DNA from 4 places in the Pseudarthrobacter sp. H2 genome. Region 2 is predicted to be linked to each of the others. Evidence: riboswitches for the same ligand, from Rfam matches in the RefSeq annotation. Region 2 holds a riboswitch; each other region holds the start of a gene.
What was found. A riboswitch is a leader RNA that binds a small molecule or an ion and turns the genes downstream of it on or off. The one in region 2 is predicted to bind thiamine pyrophosphate.

Region 1 (7,285 bases), 1.7 Mb from region 2:
GTAGCTGAGCAGCTCGGCAAGGGCCCGGACCATGGCGTGCGGAACCCCGAGCAGCGAGTCGCTGGTCACATCCACCAGGGCCAGCTCATAGTCGGCCCCGGAGGCGTGCACGGCGGCCCCGGCAAGGTCGCCGAGGCGTTCAATCTCGTAGTCGCTGATATCCGGGATCCGGACGGCTCCCGGCGCAAGCGCCGCACCGCCGTCGAGGGCCGCGGCCCGCTTGAGGGCTTCATTGTGGGTGGACACAAAGACTTCGGTGTAGCCCATGGGAGGGATCCTTATTCTGTCGGTTCTGTCGGTTCTGACGCCGCGTTGCCGGCGGAGGGGCCCGGCCGGCGGGCGCCGCCGCCCTCGCGACCGGAGTCAGAGGTGCGGCCGGCGGTCCGGTTGCCAGCCTAACCCAGCCGGCCCGCGTGAGCGGACGACGGCGCAGTCAGCGTCAGCGGACGGCGACGCGGATGCGGTTGCGCCACGGGTCCTCGAAGCGCAGCTCGGCCCCGGTGTGGTGCGACTGGACGCCGGCGACCTTGAGGCGGTCGGCGAGCGCTCCGACGTCGTCCCCGGACGGTACCTCGATCAGCACTTCGCCCAGGCCCAGGGTGTCGCGCCGGGGGCCGGCGCCGCGGCTGTTCCAGACGTTCATGGCCATGTGGTGGTGGTAGCCGCCGGCGGAGACGAACAGCGCCTGGCCGTGCCAGCCGGCGGTCTTCTCGAAGCCCAGGGTGCCGACGTAGAAGTCATGCGCCGAGGCGACGTCGCCCACCTGCAGGTGGACGTGCCCGATGCCGGCGGCGGTCCCGCGCTGTCCGGAGACGGACTCTTCGGTGAGGAACTGCTGCAGGAAGCGCTGGGGCGGCAGGGCCAGGCTGTCCATCACGACGTTCCTGCCCTCCCAGGACCAGGCCTCGCGGGGCCGGTCCCAGTACAGTTCGATGCCGTTGCCCTCGGGGTCGTTGAAGTAGAAGGCTTCGCTGACGAGGTGGTCGGCGCTGCCGGTGAAGGACTGCGGCGCGTACTGCGCCGCGGTGGCCACGGTGGCGGCCAGGGCGGGCTGGTCATCGAAGAGAAAGGCCGTGTGGAAGAGGCCTGCCTCGCCGCGGGCCGGGACGGGCAGCCCGGGTGCGGGGGCAAGGTGGACCAGCGGCTTCTGCTTGCGGCCGAGGTACAGGCCGCCGTCCTGCTCGGCGACGATGTCCAGGCCGAGGGCGCGCTGGTAGTAGTCCGTCATGAGCTTCATGTCGCCGGCCTTGAGCATCACGGTGCCCATGGTGAGTGCGGCGGGAAGCAGGTCCTGGGTGGTGGCTTCAGCAGTCATTTTGAACGCTCCGGGGTTCAGTGGCCACCGACTGTCGATGACCTTGTCATACTGTTAAATTACTTGAAGCTTCAATTTATTCCTGGTGGAGGAGTTCTCCCCTCAACACGATGTGCCTGAGTTCGCCGAGGGTTTCGAGCCGGGCCCGGGGGTCCTCGGCGCAGACCAGGACGTCGGCGCTGGCGCCTTCGGCGATGGCGTCGGCCCCGAGCCAGGCGCGTGCTGCCCAGGCGCCGGCGTCGAGGGCAGCCCGTGCCGGGAGGCCCGCGGCGTGCAGGGCCTGGATTTCATCGGCAATCCGTCCGTGCCTGATCACGCTGCCGGCGTCCGTCCCGGCGTAGATGGACACGCCGGCCTCGAAGGCCTCCAGGATCCGTTCGCTCCGGCGCTCCCAGAGGGCACGCATGTGCGCGGCGTAGCGGGGGAACTTCGCGGCGGCCTGCGCGGCGATGTCCGGGAAGGTGGCGATGTTGATCAGCGTGGGGACGATCGGCACACCCTGCTCCACGAAACGCGGCAGGTGCCGCGGCAGCAGGCCGGTGCCGTGCTCGATGCAGTCGATCCCGGCGTCGAGCATGTCATCGAGGGTGTCTTCGGCGAAGCAGTGCGCCGTCACGCGGGCGCCTTCATCGTGGGCGGCCCGGACGGCGTCCTTGAGCACGGCGGCGGGGAAGGACGGTGCCAGGTCCCCGGCGCCGCGGTCGATCCAGTCGCCCACGAGCTTGACCCAGCCGTCGCCGGCGAGCGCCTGCTTGCGCACGGCCTCGACGAGGTTCTCCGGCTCCACCTCGACGGCGAAGCCGCGGAGGTAGCGCCCGGTCCTGGCGATGTGGCGGCCGGAGCGGATGATGCGCGGCAGGTCCGTGCGCTGCTGCAGCCAGCGGGTGTCATGCACGGCCCCGGCGTCGCGCACGAGCAGTGTGCCGGCGTCGCGGTCCGTGGCGGCCTGCTCCTCCACGACGTGCTCCGGGACGTCCCCGCCGGGGCCGAGCCCGATGTGGCAGTGCGCGTCGACCAGCCCGGGAATCACCCAGCCGTCCAGTACGAGGTCCGGCGCCGCGGCGGGACGGTGGAAGGTCAGCACGCCGTCGACGGACCACAGGCCGCGGTGCTCCCGCTCGGCGCTGGTGAGGACCGGGCCGCTGAATTCAATGATCCTGCTCATGCCTTAAAGCCTAATCGGCCCGGCGGCCGGCGCGCCGTCATACCCGGAGTGGCTCCGCTGCCTGTGGTAGCTTCGTCTACGACCACACGGGTGCCCCTGCAGGGGCTGAGATCGGGCTGACGCGGCCTGCGACCGTTGAACCTGTCCGGGTAATGCCGGCGAAGGAAGTGAGTATTCCGTGAATACGCAAGAAACACAGCTGATGCCTGTCCAGAACGGGCCGGCCCAAGAAGAAGCCCGCAGTGCGTCCGGCAGGGAAGAAACCCAGTCTTTGAAGTCACACTCGCTGGCGTACATCTCTGACGATGCAACGGGGATCCGCGTTCCGGTGACCGAGATTGCCTTGGAGCCGTCCCCGAACGGACAGCAGAACGAGCCGTTCCAGATCTACCGGACGGCAGGCCCCGGCAGCGATCCCGTACTGGGGCTTGAGCCGTTCCGGGAGGCCTGGATTGAGGCCCGGGGAGATACCGAACCGTACAGCGGCCGGGAACGGAACCTGCTCGACGACGGCAGGTCGGCCGTGCGCCGCGGCGCGGCATCCGCCGAGTGGCGCGGGGCGCGGCCGGTGCCCCGCCGCGCCGTCGACGGCAGGACGGTGACCCAGATGCGCTACGCCCGGGACGGCGTCATCACCCCGGAGATGCGGTTCGTGGCCTTACGCGAGAACTGCGACGTGGAGCTGGTCCGCAGCGAAGTCGCGGCCGGCCGGGCCATCATCCCCAACAACATCAACCATCCCGAATCCGAGCCGATGATCATCGGCAAGGCCTTCCTCGTGAAGATCAACGCCAACATCGGCAACTCGGCGGTCACCAGCTCCATCGCGGAAGAAGTCGACAAGCTGCAGTGGGCCACACAGTGGGGCGCGGACACCGTCATGGACCTGTCCACGGGTGATGACATCCACACCACCCGCGAGTGGCTCATCCGCAATGCGCCCGTCCCGATCGGCACCGTGCCGATCTACCAGGCGCTGGAAAAAGTCAACGGCGACGCGAACGCCCTCACCTGGGAAATCTACCGGGACACCGTGATCGAGCAGTGCGAGCAGGGCGTGGACTACATGACCGTCCACGCCGGCGTGCTCCTCCGCTACGTGCCGCTGACGGCCAAGCGGGTCACCGGAATCGTCTCCCGCGGCGGTGCCATCATGGCCGGCTGGTGCCTGGCACACCACCAGGAAAACTTCCTCTACACCCACTTCGACGAGCTGTGCGAAATCTTCGCCAAGTACGACGTCGCGTTCTCCCTCGGGGACGGGCTGCGGCCCGGTGCGACGGCCGATGCCAACGACGCCGCGCAGTTCGCCGAGCTGGACACCCTTGCCGAGCTCACGCAGCGGGCCTGGGAGTTCGACGTCCAGGTCATGGTGGAAGGGCCCGGCCATGTCCCGTTCCACCTCGTCCGTGAAAACGTGGAGCGCCAGCAGGAGCTCTGCAAGGGCGCCCCGTTCTACACCCTCGGGCCCCTCGTGACCGATATCGCCCCCGGCTATGACCACATCACCTCGGCGATCGGCGCCACCGAGATCGCCCGCTACGGCACGGCGATGCTCTGCTACGTCACGCCCAAGGAGCACCTCGGGCTGCCGAACAAGGACGACGTCAAGACGGGCGTGATCACCTACAAGATCGCCGCCCACGCCGCCGACCTGGCGAAGGGACATCCGGGCGCCCATGAGCGTGACGATGCCCTGTCCAAGGCCCGCTTCGAGTTCCGCTGGCGCGACCAGTTCGCGCTGTCCCTTGACCCGGTGACGGCCGAGGCCTTCCATGATGAGACGCTCCCGGCGGAGCCGGCCAAGACGGCGCACTTCTGCTCGATGTGCGGCCCGAAGTTCTGTTCGATGCGGATCAGCCAGGACATCCGTGACGAATACGGCTCGGCAGAGGCCCAGGAAGCGCTCGCCGAGATGGCGGCAGGGATGCTGGAAAAGAGCCAGGAGTTCCTGGCCGCGGGCGGCAAGGTCTATCTGCCGGAGCTGCAGCTTCCGGCGCAGCGCTAGCGGACCCGCCCAACTGGATCGCAGCAGATGCCGTTATGGGCGCCCATAACGGCATCAACTGCGACCCAGTTGGGGCGGCGGGTTCAGGAGCGGCGGGTTCAGGACGCCTGGGCGTGCTGGAGCCGGCTGACCCCGGCAATGAAGGAGCGGACAAAGTGGTCGCCTTCGGCCGAATCCTGGGGCCGGTGCCCTCCCGCCGCGATGCGGTGCAGGGCCCCGGTCTCGCGCAGGTAGCCGGCGATTTCCTCGTACAGGGGTTCCCAGCCGCCGGTCAGGACCAGGGTGGGGACTCCCGGCACGATCTGCAGGGGCGCCTCCCAGCCCGGGGCCTGCAGGCGGAGGCGCCGGGCCTCCCGGCGGGCTTCCGGTGTCGCGGTCCCGGGCGCGCCCGCGGGGAAGGCCCGCCGGACATACTCGCGCTGGAAATCCTCGTCCCCAAGCTCGTGGCGGATGTCGAAGAGCGGCTGCAGGATGGCCCGGTGCGCCGCCGTGGCCGGCAGTTCGGCGGTGAGCGAGAGGCAGGCCGGCTCCACCAGGGTGAGGGACTGCACGAGGTCGGGCCGTTCGACGGCGGCCATCATCGCGGCGATCGCCCCGTGCGAATGGGCGACGACGTGTCCGCCGGCGGCGCCGCGGCCGTCGTCGGCCAGCGCGCCGAGCACGATCGCGGCGTCGGCTGCGAAGTCGGATTCGAGCGGTTCGGCGACGGCGTCAAAGCCGTGCCGGCGCAGGAACAGCGCGTCGTAGTTGAGTGCCATCCCGTGCTGCTTTGGCCACGCGGCGGCACCGAAGCGGCCTTCCCCGTGGACGAAGACTACGCGCTGCTTGAACATGCTCTAACCTTATGGCACGGGTCCGCGAACAGGGCCGCCGACATACGGCTCCTGCCGCCCTGCCCGGAAATTACTTGCTGCCGCCGAGGAACTTGTCGAAGCCCTTGGGCAGGTTCAGCTGGGACGGATCGAAGTCGCCGCCCTGCTGGCCGAACGCGGCCCCCGTGGGCAGGGCCTTGGGTGCCGCGGCCCGCCGGGCCTCGGCGTCGCGGAGTTCCTGCGCTGCCTTGGCCGGGTTGCCGGACCGGGCCTTCTTCTTCGGCGCGTTCTTGGCACCCTTCCGGGCCCCTCCCCCGCCCATGCCGGGCATTCCGGGCATGCCCGGCATCCCGCCGCCGGCGGCCATCTTCTTCATCATCTTCTGGGCCTGGGCAAAGCGCTCCAGCAGGCCGTTGACGTCGGAGACGTGCACGCCGGAACCGCGGGCGATCCGGGCGCGCCGGGAGCCGTTGATGATCTTGGGGGCGACGCGCTCGTGCGGCGTCATGGACCGGACGATCGCCTCGACGCGGTCGATCTCGCGTTCGTCGAACTGCTCCAGCTGCTGCCGGATGTTCTGGGCGCCCGGCATCATCATGAGCATTTTTTTCATCGAGCCCATGTTGCGGATCTGCTGCATCTGCGACAGGAAGTCGTCCAGGGTGAAGTCTTCCTGGTCGGCGAACTTCTTCGCCATCCGGGCCGCTTCGTCCTTGTCCCAGGACTTCTCGGCCTGCTCGATCAGGGTGAGCACGTCACCCATGTCGAGGATGCGCGAGGCCATCCGGTCCGGGTGGAACAGCTCGAAGTCGTCCACGCCTTCGCCGGTGGACGCGAACATGACGGGCTTGCCGGTCACCGACGCGACCGACAGCGCGGCGCCGCCGCGGGCGTCGCCGTCGAGCTTTGACAGCACGACGCCGGTGAAGTTGACGCCGTCGTCGAACGCCATCGCCGTGTTCACGGCGTCCTGGCCGATCATGGCGTCGACCACGAACAGGACTTCGTTGGGAACGATGGCCCGGCGGATCTGGCGGGCCTGTTCCATCATTTCGGCGTCGACGCCGAGCCGTCCGGCGGTGTCCACGATCACGACGTCGTGCAGCGTCCGCTTGGCTTCCTCGACGCCGGCACGGGCGACGGCGACCGGGTCCCCGCTCGGGTGCTCCAGTTCGGAGGTGGCGCCCGGGTGCGGCGCGAACACGGGCACGCCGGCGCGCTGGCCGACCACCTGCAGCTGGGTGACGGCGTTGGGGCGCTGCAGGTCGCAGGCCACCAGGATGGGGCTGTGGCCCTGGCCCTTGAGCCACTTGGCCAGCTTGCCGGCGAGGGTGGTCTTGCCGGCGCCCTGGAGGCCGGCGAGCATGATGACGGTGGGCCCGGTCTTGGCCAGGCGGATCCGACGGGTTTCGCCGCCGAGGATCTCGACGAGTTCCTCGTTGACGATCTTCACGATCTGCTGGCTCGGGTTCAGCGCCCCGGAAACCTCGGCGCCGAGGGCACGTTCGCGCACGCGGCCGGTGAACTCCCGCACGACGGAAACGGCAACGTCGGCGTCCAGGAGGGCGCGCCGGATCTCGCGGACCGTGGCGTCAACGTCCGCCTCGGTCAGGCGGCCCTTGCCACGGAGGTTCTTGAAGGTTGCTGTCAACCGGTCAGAGAGTGAATTGAACACGCGCCGTGCACTTCTTTCAGTGGATCTACAGATGGCGGCCGGTCCGGCACGCCAGCGTCGCGACTGATGTTCGCCGGAACGAACTGCCTCGACAACGGGACTCGACTATCTAGGGTACCAAGTCAGGCCTGCAAGATGGCATGCTGGCTGGGTGACCAGCCAAACAACAGTGAAAACCCTGCTCATCCTGGGCGCCTCGGGCGACCTCACCGGCAGGCTCCTGCTGCCCGGACTGGCCAGGCTGGTGGCCCGGGGGCACGCAGACGGCCTTGCCCTCGCCGGCGCGGGATCGGACCCCTGGACGCCGGAA
Region 2 (7,285 bases):
CGGATCCTGTCCATGACGGCCACGCCCTCCTCCGGCGACTCCACGAGGGTGTGGACGTGCATGCCGCAGGTCAGCTGGTCATGAACCGTGAGTCCGAAGCGTTCCTGCATGGTCGCGTAGCGCGGATTGGGCGTCGTGTGGGTGGAGACGGGAAGCGGGGAGGTGGCCATGGCCGCCACGCGCGCGCCATGCGCGCGGGCAGCCCGGTCCGCGATGGCCCGTCCCCGCCTGATTCCGTGGAGCAGGCCCGCGTGGTCCAGGCACGGCACCGTCTGGGTTTCAATCTGTTCAAGCTTGAGCTCGAAACTGAAGCCGGTGGTGTCGTGGCCGGTGGTGTGCCCCGGGTTCAGGCCCGACATCAGGGCGTCGGCGAGCGCAACCGGGGAACCCGTCCCCGGGTCCACAATCAGCAGCTCTTCCTCAACACCGAAGGTGCGCATGCATCCATTGTGCGCAGGATGGGAGGAAGTGCGCCACACCACGGGGTCACATCGCGCCCATGCCGGGCCGCCGCATGGGCGCGATATGACCCCGCGTTGCTTGAATCAGCGGCGGTCAGTCCTGGAAATACTCGATCTTCGCGCCCAGGGTGTTCAGCCGTTCGGCCAGGTCCTCGTAGCCGCGTTCGATCACGTAGATGTTGCGCAGCAGCGAGACCCCGCGGGCGGCGAGCATCGCCAGCAGCAGGCAGGCGGCCGGGCGGAGCGCCGGCGGGCAGCCCACTTCCGCCGCACGCCATTTGGTGGGCCCGTTGACATAGATCCGGTGCGGATCGAGCAGCTGCACCTGGGCGCCGAGCTTGTTCAGCTCGGTCAGGTAGATGGCGCGGTTGTCATAGACCCAGTCGTGGATCAGGGTCTGGCCCTGCGCGTTCGCGGCAATGACCGCGAAGAACGGCAGGTTGTCGATGTTCAGGCCCGGAAACGGCATGGGGTGGATCTTGTCCTCGGGCGCGTTCAGCGCGGAAGGCTTGGTGGTGACGTCCACGAGCCGGGTGCGGCCGTTGCGGGCCAGGTACTCACCGGACACCTCCAGCCGCTGGCCCATCTGCTCCAGCGTGGCGAGTTCGATTTCCATGAACTCGATGGGCACCCGGCGGATGGTCACTTCCGAATCCGTCACGATGCCTGCGGTGATCAGGCTCATCGCCTCGATCGGGTCTTCGGACGGGAAGTACTCGATGTCGACGTCGATCGACGGGCGGCCGGTGATCTTCAGCGTCGTGGTGCCCACGCCGTCGATCTGGACGCCGAGCATCTGCAGGTAGAAGCAGAGGTCCTGGACCATGTAGTTGGGGCTGGCGTTGCGGATGATGGTGCTGCCAGGGCGGTGGGCGGCGGCCATGATCGCGTTTTCGGTCACGGTGTCGCCGCGTTCGCTGAGCACGAAGGAACGGTCTTCGGTGTCCGACGGCGGCGCCTGCACCGCGTAGAACCCGGACTTCGCCTCCACGCCGAGGCCGAACTGCCGCAGCGCCTGCATGTGCGGCTGCACGGTGCGGGTGCCAAGATCGCAGCCGCCGGCGTACGGCAGCCGGTATTCGCCGGATTCGTCCAGCAGCGGGCCCAGCAGCATGATGACGCTGCGGGTCCGGCGGGCGGCCTCCACATCCATGGAGTCCAGGTCCAGGACCGCGGGGCGGCGGATCCGGAGATCGTTCGCGTTGAGCCACGTGCATTCGACGCCGATGCTGGCCAGCACCTCGACGATCCGGTTGACCTCCTCGATCCGGGCCAGGCGGCGCAGCGTGGTGGTTCCGCGGTTGATCAGGCTGGCACACAGCAGGGCCACGCCCGCGTTCTTGCTGCTGTTGACGTCCACGGACCCGGACAGGGTGCGGCCGCCTTCCACCCGCAGATGGGTCATCTGCGGCCGGCCCACCTTGACGATGGGCCGGCCGAGGATTGCCTCCAGCCGCTGGATCATTTTCAGGCTCAGGTTCTGTTTGCCCTGCTCCATCCGGGCGATGGCGCTCTGGCTGGTCCCCAGCTCGGTGGCGAGCTGTCCCTGGGTCCAGCCCTTCTCCCCGCGGGCCTCGCGGAGCAGCAGGCCTACATGTTCGGCAGTCTGTTGAGTCATTCCAACAAAATATCACGGATGAGTTATTTGCCCCAGCAATTGGGGCCTGGGAGCCATTTATCTCACACAAATACCCGTCCCGTGCGATAAAGCCGGGGGGTGATCCCGCCGGGGTGTGATCCGCGGCGGCTACTGCCGCGTCAGAAAGACGAGGTTCCAGGTGCCGGCGGCCAGGGCCGCCGCGACGGCAGCCGCGGCGATCCCGAGTCCGCCCAGCAGCACCCACAGGTCCAGGCCGCTGAACGTCGAGGGCCGCGCCCAGGTCCGCTGCGCCCCGCCGAAACCGCGGGCCTCCATGGTCACGGCGAGCCGGGAGGCACGCCGGATGGCCTGCACGAGAAGCCCGAAGCCCTGCCCCAGGGTGGCCCGGACGCGCTGGTAGGGATTGCCGTGCGAACCGACGCCGCGGGCCCGCCGGGCCATGCCGATGGTCTGCCATTCCTCGGCCATGAGTCCCACCAGCCGCATGGCCGCAAGGGTGCCGAGGACGAAGCGGTGCGGCAGTTTCGCGTTCTGGGCCAGGGCGTCGGCCAGATCCGTGGGGTCCGTGCAGCTCATCAGCAGCACGGCCGGCAGCGCGATCGCGAGCCCGCGCAGCATGAAGCCGAGTCCCAGCTGCAGCGAGCCGGCGCTGATGGACCAGATGCCGGCGTCGAGCAGTATGCTCCCGGTGTCCGGAGCCAGGATGGCGGTGCTCCAGCCGCCCAGCGCTGCCGCCAGGATCAGCGGCCAGCCGCGCTGCCACAGCAGCATGGGGCCCAGCCCCGCCAGCGGGAAGAGCAGCAGCTCGCAGGCCAGCGCCACCGACGCCGAAACCCAGTCGATGGACAGCGCCAGCACCAGGGTGATCAGTACGACGGCGGTGAACTTGGCCAGCGGATTGGCGCGGGCCAGGAGCGCATGGTTGCCGCCCAGGCTTAAGGCTTCCCTCATGGCGCCGCGACCCCGGGCAGCTCACGGCGCGGCGCCCCGGGGCCGTCCGGGCCGGGTGATCCGGCCCCGGGTGCGGCCAGGCTGAGCTGGGTCCCGCCCAGGACGGCGGTGAATTCCGCGTCGTGCGTCACGGAGACGACGGCGGTGCCGGCGTCGAGGAGCTCGGAGAGGAGGGAGGCCAGCTCGGCCCAGGTGTTGGCGTCCTGGCCGAAGGTGGGTTCGTCCAGGACGAGGACCTGCGGGTGGGCGGCGAGCACGGTGGCCACCGAGAGCCGCCGCTTTTCGCCGCCGGACAGCGTGTAGGGGTTGGCGTCCACCAGTTCCGCCAGCCGCAGCCGTTCCAGCAGTTCGTCCACGCGCTCTTCGCCCCGGCCCAGGTGGCGCGGGCCGAACATCAGCTCGTCGAGCACCCGGCCGGTGACGAACTGGTGCTCCGGTTCCTGGAACACGGTCCCGATCCTGGCGATGAGTTGCTCTGCCTTCCATTTGTACGGGTCGATCCCGGCGCCCGCGCTGAGCTCCAGCGTGGCGGAGACCGCGCCGGAGACCGGCCGCAGCAGGCCGGCCAGGGTCAGGGCGAAGGTTGATTTCCCCGAGCCGTTCGGGCCGGTGATGGTCAGCGCCTCGCCGGCCCGGACCTGGGCGGTGATGCCGGACTGGACGGGGCGCGGCGGGATGGAACGGAAGCCGCCGCGCGGGCCGGCCCGGCGCGGCCGTTCCCGGGACACCGCAAGGTTCTCCGCGGCCAGCAGCAACTGCCCGGCGGCCACCCCGGCGGCGCCGGCTGGCCCCGCAGTGCCAGCGGGCGCCGCGGCCGTCACAGCGGCCACCCCGGCCGCGCCGGCCGCCAGGTCCCCGGCACCGGCGCGGGCCCGTGCCGGCGGGACATGTCCCGGAACCCAGACACCCGCTGCGATGAGCATGTCCCGTGCCTGCACCAGGACCCGGTCCGGCGGCCCGTCGATCAGCACCGCGGACCCGGTGGCGGATCCCGGCTGCAGCACCACGATCCGGTCCACGAGGTCTTTCCACACGGCAACCCGGTGCTCCACGACCAACAGGGTGGCCCCGGTCTTGTCCAGGCAGCGGCCCACGGCGTCGCGGACCTCGAGGACGCCGGCCGGGTCCAGGTTGGCGGTGGGTTCGTCGAGCAGGAGCAGCCCGGGACGCATCGCCAGGATCCCGGCGAGCGCGAGGCGCTGCTTCTGGCCGCCGGAGAGGGCCCCCGTCGGATGGTCCAGCGGCAGCCGGGCCAGCCCGACGTCGTCGAGCGCCTCGTGCACGCGCCGCCAGATCTCGGCCGGGGGCACGGACAGGTTTTCCGCCCCGAAGGCGACGTCGTCGCCGAGGCGCGAGAGCACCACTTGGGTCTCCGGGTCCTGCTGCACGAGCCCGGCCCGGCCCCGCTGGGCGCGGGGCGGGGCGCCGTCGATCAGCAGGCTGCCGGTCTCGTCGGCGTCCTCCGAGTCCGCCGGGGACGCCGGGGAGCCAGCAGCCGCCGCTCCGGCGGAACTGTCGCCGAGCACCCCGGCGAGGGCGTGGAGCAGGGTGGACTTGCCGGCGCCGGAGGGGCCCAGCAGCAGCACCCGTTCCCCGGGGCGGATGTCGAGGTCCAGCCCGTGGACCGCGGGCCGGGGCCGGCCGGCGTGCCGCCAGCCCCAGCCGCGGGCGGTGACCGCTGCCGGGCGGACGCCGTCGGAGGTCATGAGTCGTTATCCGTTGTCAGGAGAGGAACAGTCACGAGGGGAACAGCGCGGAGCCGTCAGGAAAAGACGGGTTCCGAGGCGGCCTTGCGGGAGGCGAAGGAGCTCAGCACGCCGGTCTTCGCCAGGCCTCGGGTGGCCAGCCAGGACAGTGCCCCGGCGATCACCGCACCGGAGATGGCCATGAACAGGATGTACGCGAGCTTGTCCCCGGCGGCGTAGGCGATGTTCCAGCCCCACGGCGCGAAGGAGTCATTCAGGGCGCCGAACAGTCCGGCGCCGGCGCCGGCCAGCAGGGAAACCGGCAGGTTGAACTTCTTGTACAGGATCGCAGCGAACACCAGTTCCGCGCCGAGGCCCTGCAGGACGCCGGAAATCAGCACCGTGGTGCCGTACTGCGAGCCCATGATCAGCTCGCCGGTGGCCGCCACCGTTTCGCAGAACAGCGCCGCGCCCGGCTTGCGGATGATCAGCATGCCCAGCACCGCCGGGATCAGCCAGCCGCCGGCGTAGAGTCCGGTCAGCGGCGGGTAAATCGCATTGACGGGTGCGGAAATGAGGTTGGCGCCCTGGGACCAGGCCCAGAAAATCACGCCGCCGGCGACCGCGATCAGTGCGGCCACCACAATGTCCACCACACGCCAGTTGTAGCCGGACCGGGTGAGCGTCTTCCGTGCAGAAATATCAGTCATGTCGTCCTCCTGAGGAACAGGAGGGGAGACGGCTCCGGCGGGCCGCGGCTTGTGCCGCCGCCCCGGGCCCCCTGAGAACTCGACTCCCTTGCGCCGGTACTAACCGGATCAGGTTCGAGGGTCTGCGGCTGTCCGCACTCTCAGCGCCCACCGTTGGTTTCCCTGGATTCCTCCAGATGCCCGACGGCGGCGCTCCCCTGTCGTATTAAAATCATGTCGTATTAAGATCGCCCTTATGGGCATTGCTTAGTTTACACCTGCCAGGCCGCGTTTCCCCGCGCTGACTGGCCACGGCTCACTGACCGGAAGCTGAATCTCTTGACGCACATACCAGCCACACCAGCCTCTTCCCCCGGCCAGGACCCGGCCGATGACCGGGCCTATGACCCTGACTCCGCCGGACCGCAGCCGCAGGGGTCCCTGGCGGCGCTCATCGGGCGCATCCTGGCAGAAATGGACGAGCTGCAGTTCCAGTCGTTCAGCAAGGACGACGCCCTGGACCTCGGACTCCTCCTGGTTGAATTCGGCAGGCAACGCTCGCTGCCCATCGCCATCGACATCAGCAAGGGCGAGCAGGTGCTCTTCCACGCGGCGCTGGAGGGCGCCACCCCGGACAACGAACTGTGGGTCAGGGCCAAGCAGCGCACGGCCGCACGGTACGAGGTCCCCTCGCTGCTGGTAGGCCTCCGGGCACGGGCTGCGGGCGGAAGGATCGAGGACAACGCCTGGTTCGACCAGAAAACGTACGCCGCCCACGGCGGCGCCTTCCCCATCTATGTGAGGGGCACCGGGGCGGTTGCCACTGCCGCGGTCTCGGGCCTGCCCCAGAAGGCTGACCATGAACTCGTCGTGGAGGCCCTGTCCGAAATCCTCGGCCGCACCGGGACGCTAGGCTAGGGGCAGCCCTGTTCCCTCCCGCAAGGAGTCCGAAGAATGAACATCATGATCAAACTGCTCGGCACCGGCATCAGCCTCCTCGCCGGATTCGCCGGGACCAAGCTCGTGGACGCGGTCTGGGAGAAGTCCACCGGCAACAAGCCGCCCAAGGGCCACGACGACGACATTCCCACCACCCTGCGCTCCGCCCTGACCTTCGCGCTGATCTCCGCCTCGGTCAGCGCCATCATCCAGGTCCTCGCCAACCGCGGCACCCAGCGCGCGATCACGCGCTTCGCCAAGACCCAGGACCTGGTCTAGGCGCAACATCTGGGCGGACTCCCGCCGGCTTCGGGGTCTGAGACTGGTAAGGAAATTCACGTCTAGGCCGGCGGTGCGAATTCCGGCTTCGGATGGCGGAATCTCTCGGTTTAGACGGTGGTGTCGCCGGCGCGTTTGATGGCACGGTAGGCGGTTGAGCGCGCTACCGCGAAGAGTTCGGCAAGTTCCACCGTCGTGTGTGTCCCCGCCCGGTGAACGGAGACCAGGCGGGCTTCCTGTGTCTTGGAAAGCTTGGGCTGCTTCCCCCGGAGGCGGCCCTTTGCCTTGGCGACCGTCTTGCCTTCGCGGGTCCATGCGCGGATCAGGTCGGCTTCGAATTCGGCGACCATGGCCACGACGATGAAGAGGAGCCGGCCGACGGGATCGGTGGGGTCGTGGACGGAGCCCCCGATGCTCAGCTTGACTTCGCGGCGGGTGAGTTCGTCGACAATGTCCTTTGCATCGCGCAGCGACCGGGGCAAGACGGTCGAGTTTGGCCACGACCAGGGTGTCCCCGGCCCGGCAGGCGGCCGGCGCTTCCCTGAGTCCAGGCCGGACCCGGTTGGCGCCGGTGAGGCCCTGGTCCCTGAAGGTCTTCTCCGGCGTCACCCCGAGGGTGGCCAGGGCGTTTTTCTGGGCGGTGAGGTCGTGGTCGTTGGTGGATACGCGGGCGTCTCCGAT
Region 3 (7,285 bases), 1.9 Mb from region 2:
AGACGGCGTCCTGGCCGAGCACTTCGTCTCCAAGACACAGCAGGATTCCCTGATCGGCAACGTCTACCTGGGCAAGGTCCAGAACGTGCTGCCCTCGATGGAAGCCGCCTTCGTCGACATCGGACGCGGCCGCAACGCCGTGCTCTACGCCGGCGAAGTCAACTGGGAATCCGTCAATCTCGAGGGCAAGCAGCGCCGGATCGAGAACGCGCTGAAGTCCGGCGATTCCGTGCTGGTCCAGGTCACCAAGGACCCGGTCGGCCACAAGGGCGCCCGCCTCACCAGCCAGATCTCGCTGCCCGGCCGCTACCTCGTATACGTGCCCGGCGGTTCCATGACCGGGATCTCCCGCAAGCTGCCCGACGTCGAACGCAACCGCCTCAAGCGGATCCTCAAGGACCGCCTGCCGGAAGACGCCGGCGTGATCGTCCGCACCGCCGCCGAGGGCGCGTCCGAGGAAGAGCTCACGCACGACATCAACCGCCTGCGCGCCCAGTGGGAAGGCATCGAAAGCCAGTCCACGTCCACCAAGATCCTCGCCCCCGAGCTGCTCTACGGCGAACCGGACCTGACCATCAAGGTGGTCCGTGACGTCTTCAACGAGGACTTCTCCAAGCTGATCGTCTCCGGCGAGGAAGCCTGGGACACCATCGAGGCCTACGTCACCTATGTGGCGCCGGACCTGGTGGGCCGGCTCGAGAAGTGGACCAAGGATTCGGACATCTTCGCGGCCTGGCGCATCGACGAGCAGATCCACAAGGCCCTGGACCGCAAGGTGTTCCTGCCCTCCGGCGGCTCCCTCGTGATCGACCGCACCGAAGCCATGACCGTGGTGGACGTCAACACCGGCAAGTTCACCGGCAGCGGCGGAAACCTCGAGGAGACCGTCACCAAGAACAACCTGGAAGCGGCCGAGGAAGTCGTCCGGCAGCTCCGGCTCCGCGACATCGGCGGCATCATCGTGATCGACTTCATCGACATGGTGCTCGAATCGAACCGCGACCTCGTGCTGCGCCGCATGGTGGAGTGCCTGGGCCGGGACCGCACCAAGCACCAGGTGGCCGAGGTGACCTCGCTGGGGCTCGTGCAGATGACCCGCAAGCGGATGGGCACCGGGCTGCTGGAGGTCTTCGGCGAACAGTGCGAGGCCTGCGCGGGCCGGGGCATCGTCACCCACGACGAGCCCGTCGAACACCGCCGGGCCAACACCGTCGCCGCGGAGCACTACGTGCCGCGGGCCGAAGCCCAGCCCGCCGCCCGGACCGAGCGCAAGGGCCGCCGCCGCGGAAAGAGCGGCCAGGCCCTGGAGCCTGCCCTGTCCGCGCCGGCGCACCCCGAGCCGACCGAGGAGGAGCGCCACGCCAAGGCGGAGGCAACACGTGCCGCCCTGGCGAACATCGCCGCCGCGGCGCACGCCGCCCACCTGCACGACGGGGAGACCGCCGACGCCGGGACGCGCCAGCGCGACGCCGGGACGCGCCCGGCGGCCGTTGAGCCGGCCGCGCAGGGGACCCGGAAGGAAGAAGCGCCCGCCGGACGTCCTGCCGCCGTGCTGACCTTCGGCGGCGAGCAGGTTGCCCTGCCGTTCGTGGAGCACGCCGGGGAGGCAAAGGCTCCCGCACTCACGCTGGACCTGCTGACCGAGGCCTTCGCCCACCTGAGCGAAGGCGGCGAAGCCCGGCAGGCCGCAGGCCGGCTCGACGCCGCCCCGCACGATGCCGCCCCGTACGACGACGACCAGGTCCGGGAAGCCGGGGCCACCACGTCCCGTGCCCGCCGCGGTCGCCGGAACCGGAGCGCCAGCCGCGCCCAGGGTGCTGCCAACGTGACGTCCATTGAACACCGTGAGGCAACTGAACACCGCGAGGCCACCCGGCCGGCCGCAGCCGGAGCCGTCCACGAGGCCAAGGTCCCGGCCGCAGCAACGCCGGCGGCCAAGATGCCGATGGCCAAGCCCGCGGCCAACGAGCCGATCATCCTCGGCGTCGGCGTGCCGGCGTCCGAGCTGTAGGCCTCCAGCAACTGCCTGAACCGCGGGTGCGGCCCGGGACCGGCGTAGCAATACGCCGGTCCCGGGCCGCACCCGCGAGGTTGTTAAGGGATGCGGCTAGGCTGGGGGACTGACACGGGGTGCCGCGCATCGGGCCGGCTGAGATCCAGACCCGTTGAACCTGTCCGGTTAGCACCGGCGAAGGGATGTCCGTTTTGGCTTTGTTTTCACCGACTCTTCTGTCCGAATTTCTGCCGTACCGGCCGCGCACGTCCGCGCCGCCCCGGATTCCCCGCGTGCTGGCCATTGCCGGTTCCGACCCCTCCGGCGGGGCCGGGATCCAGGCCGACCTGAAAAGCATCGCCGCGAACGGCGGCTACGGCATGGCGGCCATCACCGCCCTGACCGCGCAGAACACCCGGGGCGTCCGGGCGGTGCACGTCCCCCCGGCGGAATTCCTCACCGCGCAGCTGGAGGCGGTCAGCGACGACATCGGCATCGACGCCGTCAAGATCGGCATGCTGGGGGATGCGGCCGTGATCGACGCCGTCCGCAGCTGGCTCGAGAAGGTGCGCCCCGGCGTCGTTGTGCTTGATCCGGTGATGGTGGCCACGAGCGGGGACCGGCTCCTGCGGGAGTCCGCCGAGACGGCCCTGCACACGCTCCTGCCGCTGGCGGACCTGATCACCCCCAACCTCGCCGAACTGGCGATCCTGCTCCGGGAGCCCGTCGCCGCGGACTGGGCGGAGGCCCTGGCGCAGGGCAAACGGCTCGCCGCGCTGGCGGGCACCACAGTGCTGGTGAAGGGCGGCCACCTCAACGACGCTGCCGGCGACAACAACGCCGGCGACAACGCCACCGACAACGCCACCGGCGACAACAAAGGCGACAACGACGCCGGGGCCGAGGCCGGCGGCTGTCCCGACGCGCTCGTCAACACGGGCGGACTGCTGGGCCGGGAGACCGTGGTGTTGCCCGGGGAGCGCATCCGGACCCGCAACAGCCACGGCACCGGATGCTCCCTGTCCTCCGCGATGGCCACCGTGCAGGCCCGGGTGGGGGACTGGGAGGCCGCCCTCCGGGAGGTCAAGCCGTGGCTGCAGGGGGCGCTGCGGGAGTCGGGGAGCCTCGACGTCGGATCCGGCAACGGCCCCGTCCATCACTTCCACCACCTGCCCCATCCCGGCCCCGCCGGGCCGCAGCCCGGCACCCCGGCCCCGGCGGAAGGCGAGTTTGCCGTGGCGCTCTGGGAAGGGGCCGCGGCGGACCTCGAGGCGATCTACGGCCTCGCGTTCATCCGCGGCCTGGCCGAGGGCACCCTGCCGGACAAGGACTTCGCCTACTACCTCGCGCAGGACGCCATCTATCTCAACGGCTACTCCCGGGTGCTGGCCCGGGCGTCGGCCCTCGCGCCGTCGGAAGCCGAACAGCTCTTCTGGGCCCGCGGCGCGCAGAACTGCCTCGAAGTCGAATCGGAGCTGCACCGGACGTGGCTGGGCACCCGCCCCGCCGGCCCGGAACTGGGCCCCGTCACCAAGTCCTACGTGGACCATCTGCTGGCCGCCTCGGTCTCCGGCAGCTACGGGGTGCTGGTGGCCGCGGTCCTGCCCTGCTTCTGGCTCTACGCCGAGGTCGGCGCCACGCTGCACGGGGAGTTCCTCGCCGCGGGAGCCCCGGCAGGGCACCCCTACGCGGCCTGGCTGCGCACCTACGCGGACGAGGAGTTTGCCGCCGCGACCCGGCAGGCGGTCGCCTACACCGATGCGGCGGCGCGGCAGGCCACGGACAGCGAACGGCAGGCCATGACACTGGCCTTCCGGCAGTCATCGCGCTACGAGGTCGATTTCTTCGACGCGCCGCGGCTGCATGCCTGACCCGGCGGGGACCGGGGAGACTGTACGATAGTCGGGCACGGTTCCGGAGGTTCTCTCGGCAACCCCCTGGCCAAGGCCAGTGGCGCCCAGCACGAACTATCCACCGGAACCAGCCTCATTTGCGGCCGAAGGCAAAATTAGCGTAGTCTGGACCTTCGGTGCTTACGCCAACACTTGGGTTATGACCTCAAAGGCAGTCCCCGCGGTATTCCAATCAATGAATTCGCGTCGGTATTGTCCACGGAATAACTCATGGGTTCCCCCGGGGAATCCACCGGCGTAGAGGCACAGCGTGAGCCGGTCCAAACAATTTGGCCCCAGGTTCCGCACGCAAATCTAGTAATAAACGTCGAGAGAAGTGAGTTCCACAGTGGTGTACGCGATTGTCCGCGCAGGCGGCCGGCAAGAGAAGGTTTCCGTTGGAGACTTCGTTACCCTGAACCGCGTCCCCGGTGGAGCCGGCAGCACCTTTGAGCTGCCCGCACTGCTCCTGGTAGACGGTGACAAGGTCACGTCCGCTGCCGCGGACCTGGCCAAGGTAACGGTTACGGCTGAGATCCTCGAAGACCTCCGTGGTCCGAAGATCGTCATCCAGAAGTTCAAGAACAAGACCGGCTACAAGAAGCGCCAGGGTCACCGTCAGGAATTGACCAAGGTCAAGATCACCGGTATCAAGTAACTAACCGTTACTGTTCAGGTTTTCCGCAGATTCCCCAGAATTTTTAAGGCAGGCATTTCAAATGGCACATAAAAAAGGCGCGAGTTCCACTCGCAACGGTCGTGACTCCAACGCCCAGTACCTCGGCGTCAAGCGCTTCGGCGGCCAGGTAGTTTCCGCCGGCGAGATCATCGTCCGCCAGCGCGGCACGCACTTCCACCCGGGCGCCGGCGTCGGCCGCGGCGGGGACGACACCCTGTTCGCCCTGGCCCCCGGGGCCGTCGAGTTCGGTACCCGCCGTGGTCGTCGCGTTGTGAACATCGTGGCTGCTGCAGCTGCAGAGTAATACCAAGTTCTGAATCGGTGGGGCGGGCCATTAGGTCCGCTCCACCGGTGTTTTAACCGCATTACAATCATCTTGGGCCCCTTTGTGGACCTGAGGAACAGCACTGAGGAGATCCACGTGGCGAGCTTTGTAGACCGGGTAGTACTGCACGTATCCGGCGGTACCGGCGGCCACGGCTGTGTCTCCGTCCACCGGGAGAAGTTCAAGCCCCTCGGCGGACCCGACGGCGGCAACGGCGGCAACGGCGGGGACGTCATCCTGCGGGTCGACCCGCAGACCACCACCCTGCTCGACTACCACCATGCCCCGCACCGCCACGCCACCAACGGCGGCCCCGGCATGGGCGACTGGCGCGGCGGCAAGAGCGGCGAAACCCTGATCCTTCCGGTTCCCGAGGGCACCGTGGTCAAGTCCAAGGACGGGAGGGTCCTGGCCGACCTCGTGGGCGAAGGCACGGAATTCATTGCCGCGGCCGGCGGCATCGGCGGCCTCGGCAACGCCTCGCTGTCCTCGCAGAAGCGCCGCGCCCCCGGCTTCGCCCTGCTCGGCATCGAAGGCGACTCCAGCGACATCGTGCTGGAATTGAAGTCCATCGCGGACATCGCCCTCGTGGGCTTCCCCTCGGCCGGCAAGTCCAGCCTCATCGCCGCGATGTCCGCCGCGCGCCCCAAGATCGCCGACTACCCCTTCACCACGCTGATCCCGAACCTGGGCGTCGTCCAGGCCGGCGAAGTGCGCTTCACCATCGCCGACGTCCCGGGCCTGATCGAGGGCGCCAGCGAGGGCAAGGGCCTCGGCCACCACTTCCTGCGCCACGTCGAGCGCTGCGCCGCCCTGGTGCACGTCCTGGACTGCGGCACGCTCGAATCGGACCGCGACCCGCTCTCCGACCTGGCCATCATCGAGGCCGAACTTGAGAAGTACGCGGTGGACATGAGCTACAGCGGAACCGACGGCGAAGTCGTGCCGCTGAACCACCGCCCCCGCCTGGTCGCCCTGAACAAGGTGGACCTGCCGGACGGCAAGGACATGGCCGGGTTCGTCCGCCCGGAACTGGAATCCCGCGGCTACAAGGTCTTTGAAGTCTCCGCCACGAGCCACGAAGGCCTCCGCCAGCTCGGCTTCGCCATGGGTGAGATCGTCAAGGCAGCCCGCGACGCCGTCGCCGCCGCACCGCCCAAGGTCCACGCGCCGGTGCTGAAGCCCCGCGCCGTCAACGAATCAGGCTTCCTGATCCGCCGCGAAGAGAAGAACCTGGAGCCACTGTTCCGCGTTATCGGTGACAAGCCGGTGCGCTGGGTCAAGCAGACCGACTTCACCAACGAGGAAGCGATCGGCTACCTCGCGGACCGCCTCGCCAAGCTCGGCGTCGAAAACGAACTGTTCAAGAAGGGCGCCACGCCGGGCGACATGGTCGTGATCGGCGAGGACGACGGCGTCGTCTTCGACTGGGAGCCGACCATGATGGCCGGCGCCGAGCTGCTGGCCGCCCCGCGCGGCACCGACGTCCGCTTCGCCGATATCGGCGACCGCCCCACCCGCGGGCAGAAGCGCGACGAGCAGGTCGAGCGCCGCGAGGCCAAGGCCGCCGCCCGCGCGGAGCTCGAAGCCGAACGCAAGGCCGGCATCTGGACCGAATCCGTCAGCGGACGCCGGGCCGCCAAGCCGCTCAAGGAGAGTGGACTGGCCGCCGACGATGAGGAGTGAGACCGCAGAAGTGACTGAAAATTCCGCAATAATCATCGAGGAACCGAAGATCGACGACCGCAGGGTGCTCGCCCGGGCCCGCCGGATTGTGGTCAAAGTCGGATCGTCATCGCTCACCAGCATCAAGGGCGGGATTTCGGAAGAGGCCCTCATCGGGCTTTCGGATGCCCTGGCGGCGAAGGCCATCGCCGGCACGGAGATCATCCTCGTGTCCTCGGGAGCCATCTCGGCAGGGCTGGCCCCCCTGGGCCTGATGAAGCGGCCGCGTGACCTCGCCACCCAGCAGGCCGCCGCCAGCGTGGGGCAGGGACTGCTCATGGCCCGCTACACCCAGGCGTTCGGGGCCCACGGCGTCACCGTCAGCCAGGTTCTGCTGACCGCTGATGACCTGATGCGGCGCAGCCACCATGCGAACGCATTCCGTGCCCTGAACCGGCTGCTCAACCTCGGCGTCGTGCCGGTGGTCAATGAGAACGACACTGTGGCCACGCACAAGATCCGCTTCGGCGACAACGACAGGCTCTCAGCCCTCGTGGCGCATCTGGTCCGGGCCGACGCCCTGGTGCTGCTCTCGGACGTCGACTCGCTGTACGACGGCCCGCCGGCCAAGGGTGCCAAGCGCATTCCGCAGGTGGATGGCCCCGGGGATCTCGAGGGCGTGTCCATCGGCAAGCCGGGCAAGGCAGGCGTGGGCACCGGCGGGATGCAGA
Region 4 (7,285 bases), 1.2 Mb from region 2:
GCGGTGCGCTTGGTCTTGGTGAAGATGATGGTGCGGCCACGTCCCCGGGCCTGCAGGATGCGGGCCACAACCTCGATCTTGTCCATGCTGTGCGCACGGTAGATCAGCTGGCGGATGTCCCGCTTGGTCAGGCCCTCGTCATCCGGGTCGGCCGCACGGATGTGGGTCGGCTGGGTCATGTAGCGGCGGGCCATCGCGACGACCGGGCCGGGCATGGTGGCCGAGAACAGGAGGGTCTGGCGGACGGCAGGGGTGCCGGCGATGAGGGTCTCGACGTCCGGCAGGAAGCCGAGGTCCAGCATTTCATCGGCCTCGTCAAGGATGACCATCTTGACGTTCTTCAGGACGAGGTGCTTCTGCTTGTACAGGTCGATGAGCCGGCCGGGCGTGCCGACGACGACCTCGACGCCCTTCTGGAGGGCCTCGACCTGGGGCTCGTAGGCGCGGCCGCCGTAGATCGTGGCGATCCGGGCGTTGCGCTTCCGGGCGGCGTTCTGCAGGTCATTGGCGACCTGTACGGCGAGCTCGCGGGTCGGCACGATCACGAGGGCCTGGGGTGCGCCCGGGGCCGGCAGCAATTCATAGCCGGCGTCGTCCGGTCCGACCACGCGCTGCAGCGCGGGGATGCCGAAGCCGAGGGTCTTGCCGGTGCCGGTCTTGGCCTGGCCGATGATGTCGTGGCCGGCCAGGGCGACGGGCAGCGTCATGGCCTGGATCGGGAAGGGATGGGTGATACCGGCGTCGGCCAGCGACTCGACAATATCCGCCCGGACGTTGTAGTCGGCGAAGGTCTTCTCGGCAATCTCGTGCGGCTTTTCGTCCGAGATAATGGTCTCTTCCGGCTCAATGATTTCTGTGCCGGATTCGTCGATCAGAAGTTGGTGCGTGTGCAATTCACTCACTGGGGAGTTTCCTTATTCATTTGGGCATTGGCGCCGCTTGCTCTACGGGGCCGGCCGGCTGGCCGTTCCGGAGCACGCTCAGGCGCGCAAGCAATTCCAGTGGAAGCCGATCGCGGGCTATCTAAATGCTGGCACTGGGGACCAGCGGGTGTGTCTCAAGATCGCGTAGGGGCGGGCTTGTTGAATTCAAAAATCAAGGAAATCAACGACCGGGCATCCATTTCTACCTCTCCAGTCTAACTGCACGCGGCCCGGAACCTCGACTGGCCCGGCCGCGGCGGCGCCGGCGGGCCCGGCGATGGCGGCCTTGGCGGCGCCGGCGGGCGCAGGGATGCCGCGGGCGCTCAGCCCACGAGCTCCAGCCGGACCTCCGGGATGGCGATATCGGAGGACACCACCCGGACCCGGACCTGCGTGCCGGATTCCAGTTCGCCGGGGCACCGTGCGGTCACCGCGGGCTCGGCAATCTGGACAATCCCGGAGGGGCCGTTGCCGTTGCTGTTCTTGCCGTTGCCGTTCCGGCCGTCGCTGTTCCTGCCGTCGTCGACGGTCGGCTTGCCGTTGCCGTTCCTGGCCGGTTTCGAACCGGAGATGACGACGGCGTCGAACTCCTGGCCGATATGGTTGATCAGCAGGGCCGCCTCGACGGTGTCCAGGGAGAGCCGCTCGAGCCTGGCGGCCAGTTGGTCCGAGGACGCCATGATCGCCGGCAGGGAGGGCAGCGCCTCACGGGCCCACGCCGGAACGTCCGTGCCGTTGCTGAGCGCCTCGCAGATGACCAGCACGAAACGGTCGACCAGCCGCCGCAGCGGGGCGGTCGCGTGCGCGTAGGCGGCACCGATGGCGGACTGCAGCGCATCCCCGGGCACGCTCCCGTCGAACGGCGTGTACCCGGCGCCGCGGAACAGCAGGCCCGCCGAGTGCACGATCGCCAGCTGGCGGGGATCGGTGGGGTCAAGGGTGCGCAGGTACTCCCCGTAGCTCATCGTCCCGTCCCAGGGCTTGCCCAGGGCGTGCGTCTGGCGGTGGAAGTGCGCCAGCGAGCCCTCATCCGGGGCGGGCATGGTGCGCAGGATCCCGACCTTGCCCTTGAGCATCAGCTCGGCCGCGGCCATCCCGGTCATGAGCGAAATCTGGGCGTTCCAGTCCTCGACCGGGAGCGGCGGGGCCGCGACGATCCGGTAGCCGCCGTCGGGCAGCTGTGCGATCTCCTGGTCGGGCATGTTCAGGCTCGCCCCGCCGCGGAGCCGCTCCAGCTCGACCCGCTTGATGCCCACTTCCTTGAGCAGGCGCAGCACCGGGGACGCGGTGCCGGCGTCGAGCTCGGCCTGCACGCCCCGGTAGCTGAGCTTGGCCCGGCTGCGGACCCGGGCCCGGCGCACGAGCACGGAGGACACCTCCGCGGCGGCATTGAGCTCGAACTCCCAGACGAACGCTGCGCACAGCTGCCCGGCCAGCAGGCTGCCGGCGCCTTCGCTGATGGCCTCCGGGTGCAGCGGGATCCGGCCGTCCGGGGTGTAGAACGTCTGGCCGCGGCGGCGGGTTTCGGCGTCGAGCGCGCCGCCGGGGGCCACGAACGACGGGACATCGGCGATGGCGTAGAACACCTTGTACCCCTCGCCGGAGCGGCCGATGAACAGGGCCTGGTCCAGGTCCGTGGAGCCGGCCGGATCGATGGTCACAAACTCGATCCGCGTCAGGTCCAGCTCCGGCAGTTTGTGCCCGGCCACGGCCTCCTCGGCCTCCCGGAGCACATCCTCGGGGAACGGTCCCGGCAGTTCCAGCGTGGTGCGCAGCGCGCGCAGCGCCGCGGAAAGTTGGTTCTGTTGCTGGTAGACGCTGGGGGTCAGACGATGGTGGGACACGAAAATCAGATTAGCCCGATTTGCGCCATTAGTCTTGGATCATGAGCACATCCCCGGCCGATCCTGCCCGCTACAACAGCTTCCTCAGGGATCTGCTCGGCGTGATGGCCTATGGGGAGCTTTCGGCCTTCGAACGGCTCTCATCCGACGCCCGCTATTCGCCCACCCTGCACGACCGCGCGGTGCTGGCCGGCATCGCCGTCATCGAATTCCAGCACTATGAACTGCTCCGCGCCAGGCTCGAGGAAATGGGTCTCGACGCCGAGGCGGCGATGCTGCCGTTCCAGCCCGCCGTGGACCATTTCCACGAGCGCACGCGCCCGGCGGACTGGTACGAATCGCTGATGAAGGCCTACGTGATCGACACGGTGTCCGCCGATTTCTACCGCGCCGTCGCCCGCCATGCCGACGCCGGAACGCGGGAGCTGGTGGAGCGGATCCACTCGGACGACGAGTCCACGGCGGTCCTGCGGGAACTCCTCAGGACCGCCCTGGCGGCCGACCCGCGGCTGGCCTCACGGCTGTCGCTGTGGGCCAGGCGCCTGCTGGGCGAGGCCCTCACGCAGGCCCAGCGGGTGAGCTTTGAGCACGCGTTCCCCGCCGGCCTGACGGGAGCGGACGAGGGCCGGTCCGGGGAACCGGCCGGCGAAATGACGGCCGGACTCGTGGCCAGCCACTCGCGCCGGATGACGCAACTGGGACTGACCGGCTGAGCCGGCTGCTGTCGTGTTAGTCCCGTTGCCCCGTTGACCCCGCTGCCGCTCAGGCGTCCGCGGCGTCGGCGGCGTCGAGGGCGCTGAGCAGGGCGCGTGCGGCGTCGGCGGGATCATCGGCGTCGGTGATGGCCCGCACCACGACGATCCTCCGCGCGCCGGCCTCGAGCACCTGCTCGACATTTCCGAGGTCGATCCCGCCGATCGCAAACCACGGCACCATGTCCTTGCCGGCCGCCCCGGCGCGGGTGGTCCGGAGGGCCTGCGCGGCGTGCCGCACCAGGTCGAGCCCGACGGCGGAGCGCCCCGGCTTGGTCGGGGTGGCCCAGACGGGTCCCACGCAGAAATAGTCCAGTCCGCTGCGGCCCGGCGAGGCCGCGATGGCGGCGTCGACCTGTTCCGGGCTGTGCGTGGACAGCCCGATCACGGTGTCCTTGCCGAGGAAGGTCCGCGCCGCCGCCAGCGGGAGGTCCTTCTGGCCGATGTGGAACACCGGTGCCGCCGACAGCGAGGCGATGTCCGCCCGGTCATTGACTGCCCACAGCCGCCCGTGGCGGCGGGCGGCGGCGTGCAGGATCTCGAGGAGTTCGAGTTCCTCGGCCGCTTCCAGGGTCTTGTCGCGCAGCTGAATGATATCGACTCCGCCAGCGAAGGCGGCGTCGAGGAAGTCCTCGAAGTCGCCGCGGTCCTTGCGGGCGTCGGTGCACAGGTACAGGCGGGCGGTGGTGTGGAGGGCATCCTTGCTCATGACACCAGCCTAGTTCCCCTAAACTGGGCCCATACCGCGGGAGCCCGCTGCGGCCGGTACGCCACTGGCGTTCGGCACAGGCGGGCTGAGAGGGCGTTGAGCCGACCGCTTGACCTGATCCGGCTAGTACCGGCGTAGGGAAGGAATCCTGCATGGGCACACCATCACTTCGTGATAAGGCACTGCGTGATACGACCGTGCGTGAAGACGCTGCGGCTGATGACGCAACGTCCGGCGTTTGTTACGACGCCGCGGTAATCGGCGGCGGGGTGATCGGCCACGGCATCGCCTGGGAGGCAATCCGGTCGGGACGCTCCGTCGCCCTGATCGACGACGCCCCCGGCAGCGGCGCCAGCTGGGCCGCCGCCGGCATGCTCGCCCCGGTCAGCGAACTGCACTACCAGGAGGAAGCACTCCTGGAGCTCATGATCGAATCCTCCCGCCTGTGGCCGGCCTTCGCCGCGGGGCTGGACAGGGGACTGGACACTGAACTCGATGCCGGAACCGGTTACCTCACGACGCCGACCCTCGCCGTCGGGGCCGACGCCGCGGACCGCCGGGCGCTCGCGGACCTCCGGGCCGTCCAGCTGGCCGCCGGCCTCGCGGTGGAGCCCCTGACCGTGCGGGAGGCGCGCGGCCGGGAGCCGCTGCTGAGCCCGGGGATTTCCTGCGCCTTCGACATTCCGGCGGACCACCAGGTGGACCCGCGCCGGCTGCTCGCCCGGATGGCGGCCCTGCTGGGAACCCAGAGCCGGAGCCGTGCCGTTGCGCGCCGCGCCGCCGCCCTGCTGTGGGAGGACGGACGGGTGGCCGGGGTCAGCCTCGCCGGCGGCGGCACCGTCCGCGCGAAGGAGACCATCGTGGCGAACGGGCTCGGTGCCGCCGGTCTCGGCGGCCTGCCGGCGGGGCTCACGCTGCCGCTGCGGCCGGTCTACGGGGACATCCTCCGGCTGCGCGTGCCGGGCCACCTGCAGCCGCTGCTCACGTCAACCCTGCGCGGGCTGGTCCGCGGCGTTCCGGTGTACATCGTCCCGCGGCAGGATGGCACCGTGGTGATCGGGGCGACCCAGCGCGAAGACGCTCCCTCGGACCCTTCGGCGGTCTCCGCCGGCGGCGTCTACCAGCTGCTCCGGGATGCCCAGCAGCTGCTGCCCGCGGTGGCCGAGCTGGAACTGCTCGAGGCCACGGCCCGGGCCCGCCCGGGCACGCCCGACAACGCGCCGCTGCTGGGCCGCGTGGCGCTCCCCGCCGCCGGAAACGGGGCCGGGGAGCAGATCCCGGGCCTGATCATCGCCACCGGATTCTTCCGGCACGGCGTCCTGCTCACCCCCGCCGCCGCGGCCATCTGCCGGCAGCTGCTGGACGGCATGGCCGACCCGCGCTGGGCCGGTTTCCGGCCGGACCGTTTCTCCCACCTCCCCGGACCGGACCACCACAGCCAGGAAACCGACCACCCCCAGGAAACCGACCACCCCCAGGAAACCGAACGCAGCAAGGAAGCAGTATGAACATCACATTGAACGGGGCGGAGCACGCCGTCGCCGACGGCGCCTCCGTCAGCACGCTGGTCAGCCAGCTCACCGGCCGGATGCTTGCGCCGGACGGCCGGTCCGCCGACGGCCGGAAGCTCGGCGTCGCCGTGGCCCGCAACGCCGAGGTGGTGCCCCGCAGCCAGTGGCACGGCACCGCGCTCGCCGAGGGCGACGACGTCGAACTGGTCACGGCAGTACAGGGAGGATGAACGGCATGAAAAACACCGCACCCGCAGCAGCGGCCATTCAGCTGAACCCCGCCATTGCCGATCCCGATCCGTTCATCGTCGACGGCGTCCGGCTGGGATCGCGCCTGATCATGGGCACCGGAGGGGCGCCGAGCCTGGACGGGCTGGGCGCGGCCCTCCTCGCGTCCGGAACCGAACTGACCACGGTGGCCATGCGCCGCTACTCGCCCGCGGAAACGGGCTCGCTGTTCCAGTTGCTCGTGGACCACAACATCAGGGTGCTGCCCAACACCGCGGGCTGCTTCACCGCCAGGGACGCCGTGCTGACCGCCGAGCTGGCCCGTGAAGCCCTCGAAACGGACTGGGTCAAGCTGGAAGTCATCGCCGATGAGCACACCCTGCTGCCGGACGCCGTGGAGCTCCTGGATGCCACCGAGCAGCTCGTGGGCCGCGGCTTCAAGGTCTTCGCCTACACCAACGATGACCCGGTGCTGGCCCTGCGGCTGGAAAACCTCGGCGCCACCGCGGTGATGCCGCTGGGCGCGCCGATCGGCACCGGCCTGGGCATCCTGAACCCGCACAACATCGCGCTGATCGTCTCGCGGGCGTCGGTGCCGGTGGTCCTCGACGCCGGAATCGGCACGGCCTCGGACGCCGCCCTGGCGATGGAGCTCGGCTGCGACGCCGTGCTGCTGGCCACGGCCGTGACCCGGGCGCAGCATCCGGCGCTGATGGGGGAGGCCTTCAAACACGCGGTCATCGCCGGTAGGCTGGCGAAAGCGGCCGGCAGGATTCCGCGCCGCGAGCATGCCCTGGCGTCCTCCGCCATGGAAGGCCGGGCCGAATTCCTCTGAGTCCGGCCGCTCCTGGGTTTGCAGCCGGTCCTGCCGGTCAGCCAGCCGCATCACCCAAGAGCCCATCGACGAGCAGGGAGCCCGCAATGGCAGCCACGGACGACATCCTCACCGGACCCCAGGTCGCTGAAGCCCTGGCGGGCCTGCCGGACTGGCGGTACCGTCTCGGCGGGCTGGTGACCGTGTACAAGGCGCCCACGCCGGCCGCGGCGCTCGAGCTGATCGCCGCCGTCGGGCGCCTGGCCGAAGAGCAGAACCACCACCCGGACCTGGACTGGCGCTACACCCGGGTCTTTCTCCGCTACAGCTCCCACGACGCCGGCACCGAGGTGACGCCGCGGGACGTAAAGGCGGCGACGGCGGCCAGCGCGGCGGCCGCCGCCGTCGCCGCCACCGCGGAACCCGGGCTGTACCGGACCGTGGAAGTGGGCATCGATTCGGAGGACCCGGGGGCGGTCTCCGAGGTCTGGCGGGTGGCCCTCG

Region 1: another riboswitch for thiamine pyrophosphate. It lies ahead of thiC (phosphomethylpyrimidine synthase ThiC); the one in region 2 lies ahead of ACQCSZ_RS22380 (ECF transporter S component).
Region 3: another riboswitch for thiamine pyrophosphate. It lies ahead of ACQCSZ_RS06840 (bifunctional hydroxymethylpyrimidine kinase/phosphomethylpyrimidine kinase); the one in region 2 lies ahead of ACQCSZ_RS22380 (ECF transporter S component).
Region 4: another riboswitch for thiamine pyrophosphate. It lies ahead of thiO (glycine oxidase ThiO); the one in region 2 lies ahead of ACQCSZ_RS22380 (ECF transporter S component).

Annotation. Positions count from the first base shown of each region.
Region 1 covers NZ_CP189594.1:1,270,758-1,278,042, reverse strand. Annotated here, with positions in the region: gene ACQCSZ_RS05910 (hypothetical protein) at 1-267, opposite strand, end outside; gene ACQCSZ_RS05905 (VOC family protein) at 440-1,315, opposite strand; gene ACQCSZ_RS05900 (amidohydrolase family protein) at 1,392-2,480, opposite strand; TPP riboswitch at 2,557-2,664, shown strand; gene thiC (phosphomethylpyrimidine synthase ThiC) at 2,683-4,488, shown strand; gene ACQCSZ_RS05890 (alpha/beta fold hydrolase) at 4,587-5,321, opposite strand; gene ffh (signal recognition particle protein) at 5,392-6,975, opposite strand; gene ACQCSZ_RS05880 (glucose-6-phosphate dehydrogenase) at 7,127-7,285, shown strand, end outside.
Region 2 covers NZ_CP189594.1:4,816,576-4,823,860, reverse strand. Annotated here, with positions in the region: gene ACQCSZ_RS22400 (glutamate--cysteine ligase) at 1-440, opposite strand, end outside; gene ACQCSZ_RS22395 (UDP-N-acetylglucosamine 1-carboxyvinyltransferase) at 556-2,079, opposite strand; gene ACQCSZ_RS22390 (energy-coupling factor transporter transmembrane component T family protein) at 2,209-3,012, opposite strand; gene ACQCSZ_RS22385 (ABC transporter ATP-binding protein) at 3,009-4,718, opposite strand; gene ACQCSZ_RS22380 (ECF transporter S component) at 4,775-5,407, opposite strand; TPP riboswitch at 5,475-5,616, opposite strand; gene ACQCSZ_RS22375 (heme-degrading domain-containing protein) at 5,735-6,304, shown strand; gene ACQCSZ_RS22370 (DUF4235 domain-containing protein) at 6,341-6,604, shown strand; partial or broken gene ACQCSZ_RS22365 (recombinase family protein) at 6,715-7,285, opposite strand, start outside.
Region 3 covers NZ_CP189594.1:1,440,258-1,447,542, forward strand. Annotated here, with positions in the region: gene ACQCSZ_RS06835 (Rne/Rng family ribonuclease) at 1-2,011, shown strand, start outside; TPP riboswitch at 2,117-2,214, shown strand; gene ACQCSZ_RS06840 (bifunctional hydroxymethylpyrimidine kinase/phosphomethylpyrimidine kinase) at 2,197-3,864, shown strand; gene rplU (50S ribosomal protein L21) at 4,235-4,543, shown strand; gene rpmA (50S ribosomal protein L27) at 4,605-4,868, shown strand; gene obgE (GTPase ObgE) at 4,986-6,575, shown strand; gene proB (glutamate 5-kinase) at 6,565-7,285, shown strand, end outside.
Region 4 covers NZ_CP189594.1:741,220-748,504, forward strand. Annotated here, with positions in the region: gene ACQCSZ_RS03550 (DEAD/DEAH box helicase) at 1-902, opposite strand, end outside; gene ACQCSZ_RS03555 (RNB domain-containing ribonuclease) at 1,247-2,767, opposite strand; gene ACQCSZ_RS03560 (ferritin-like fold-containing protein) at 2,809-3,480, shown strand; gene thiE (thiamine phosphate synthase) at 3,530-4,228, opposite strand; TPP riboswitch at 4,255-4,387, shown strand; gene thiO (glycine oxidase ThiO) at 4,381-5,736, shown strand; gene thiS (sulfur carrier protein ThiS) at 5,733-5,969, shown strand; gene ACQCSZ_RS03580 (thiazole synthase) at 5,975-6,802, shown strand; gene ACQCSZ_RS03585 (4a-hydroxytetrahydrobiopterin dehydratase) at 6,889-7,285, shown strand, end outside.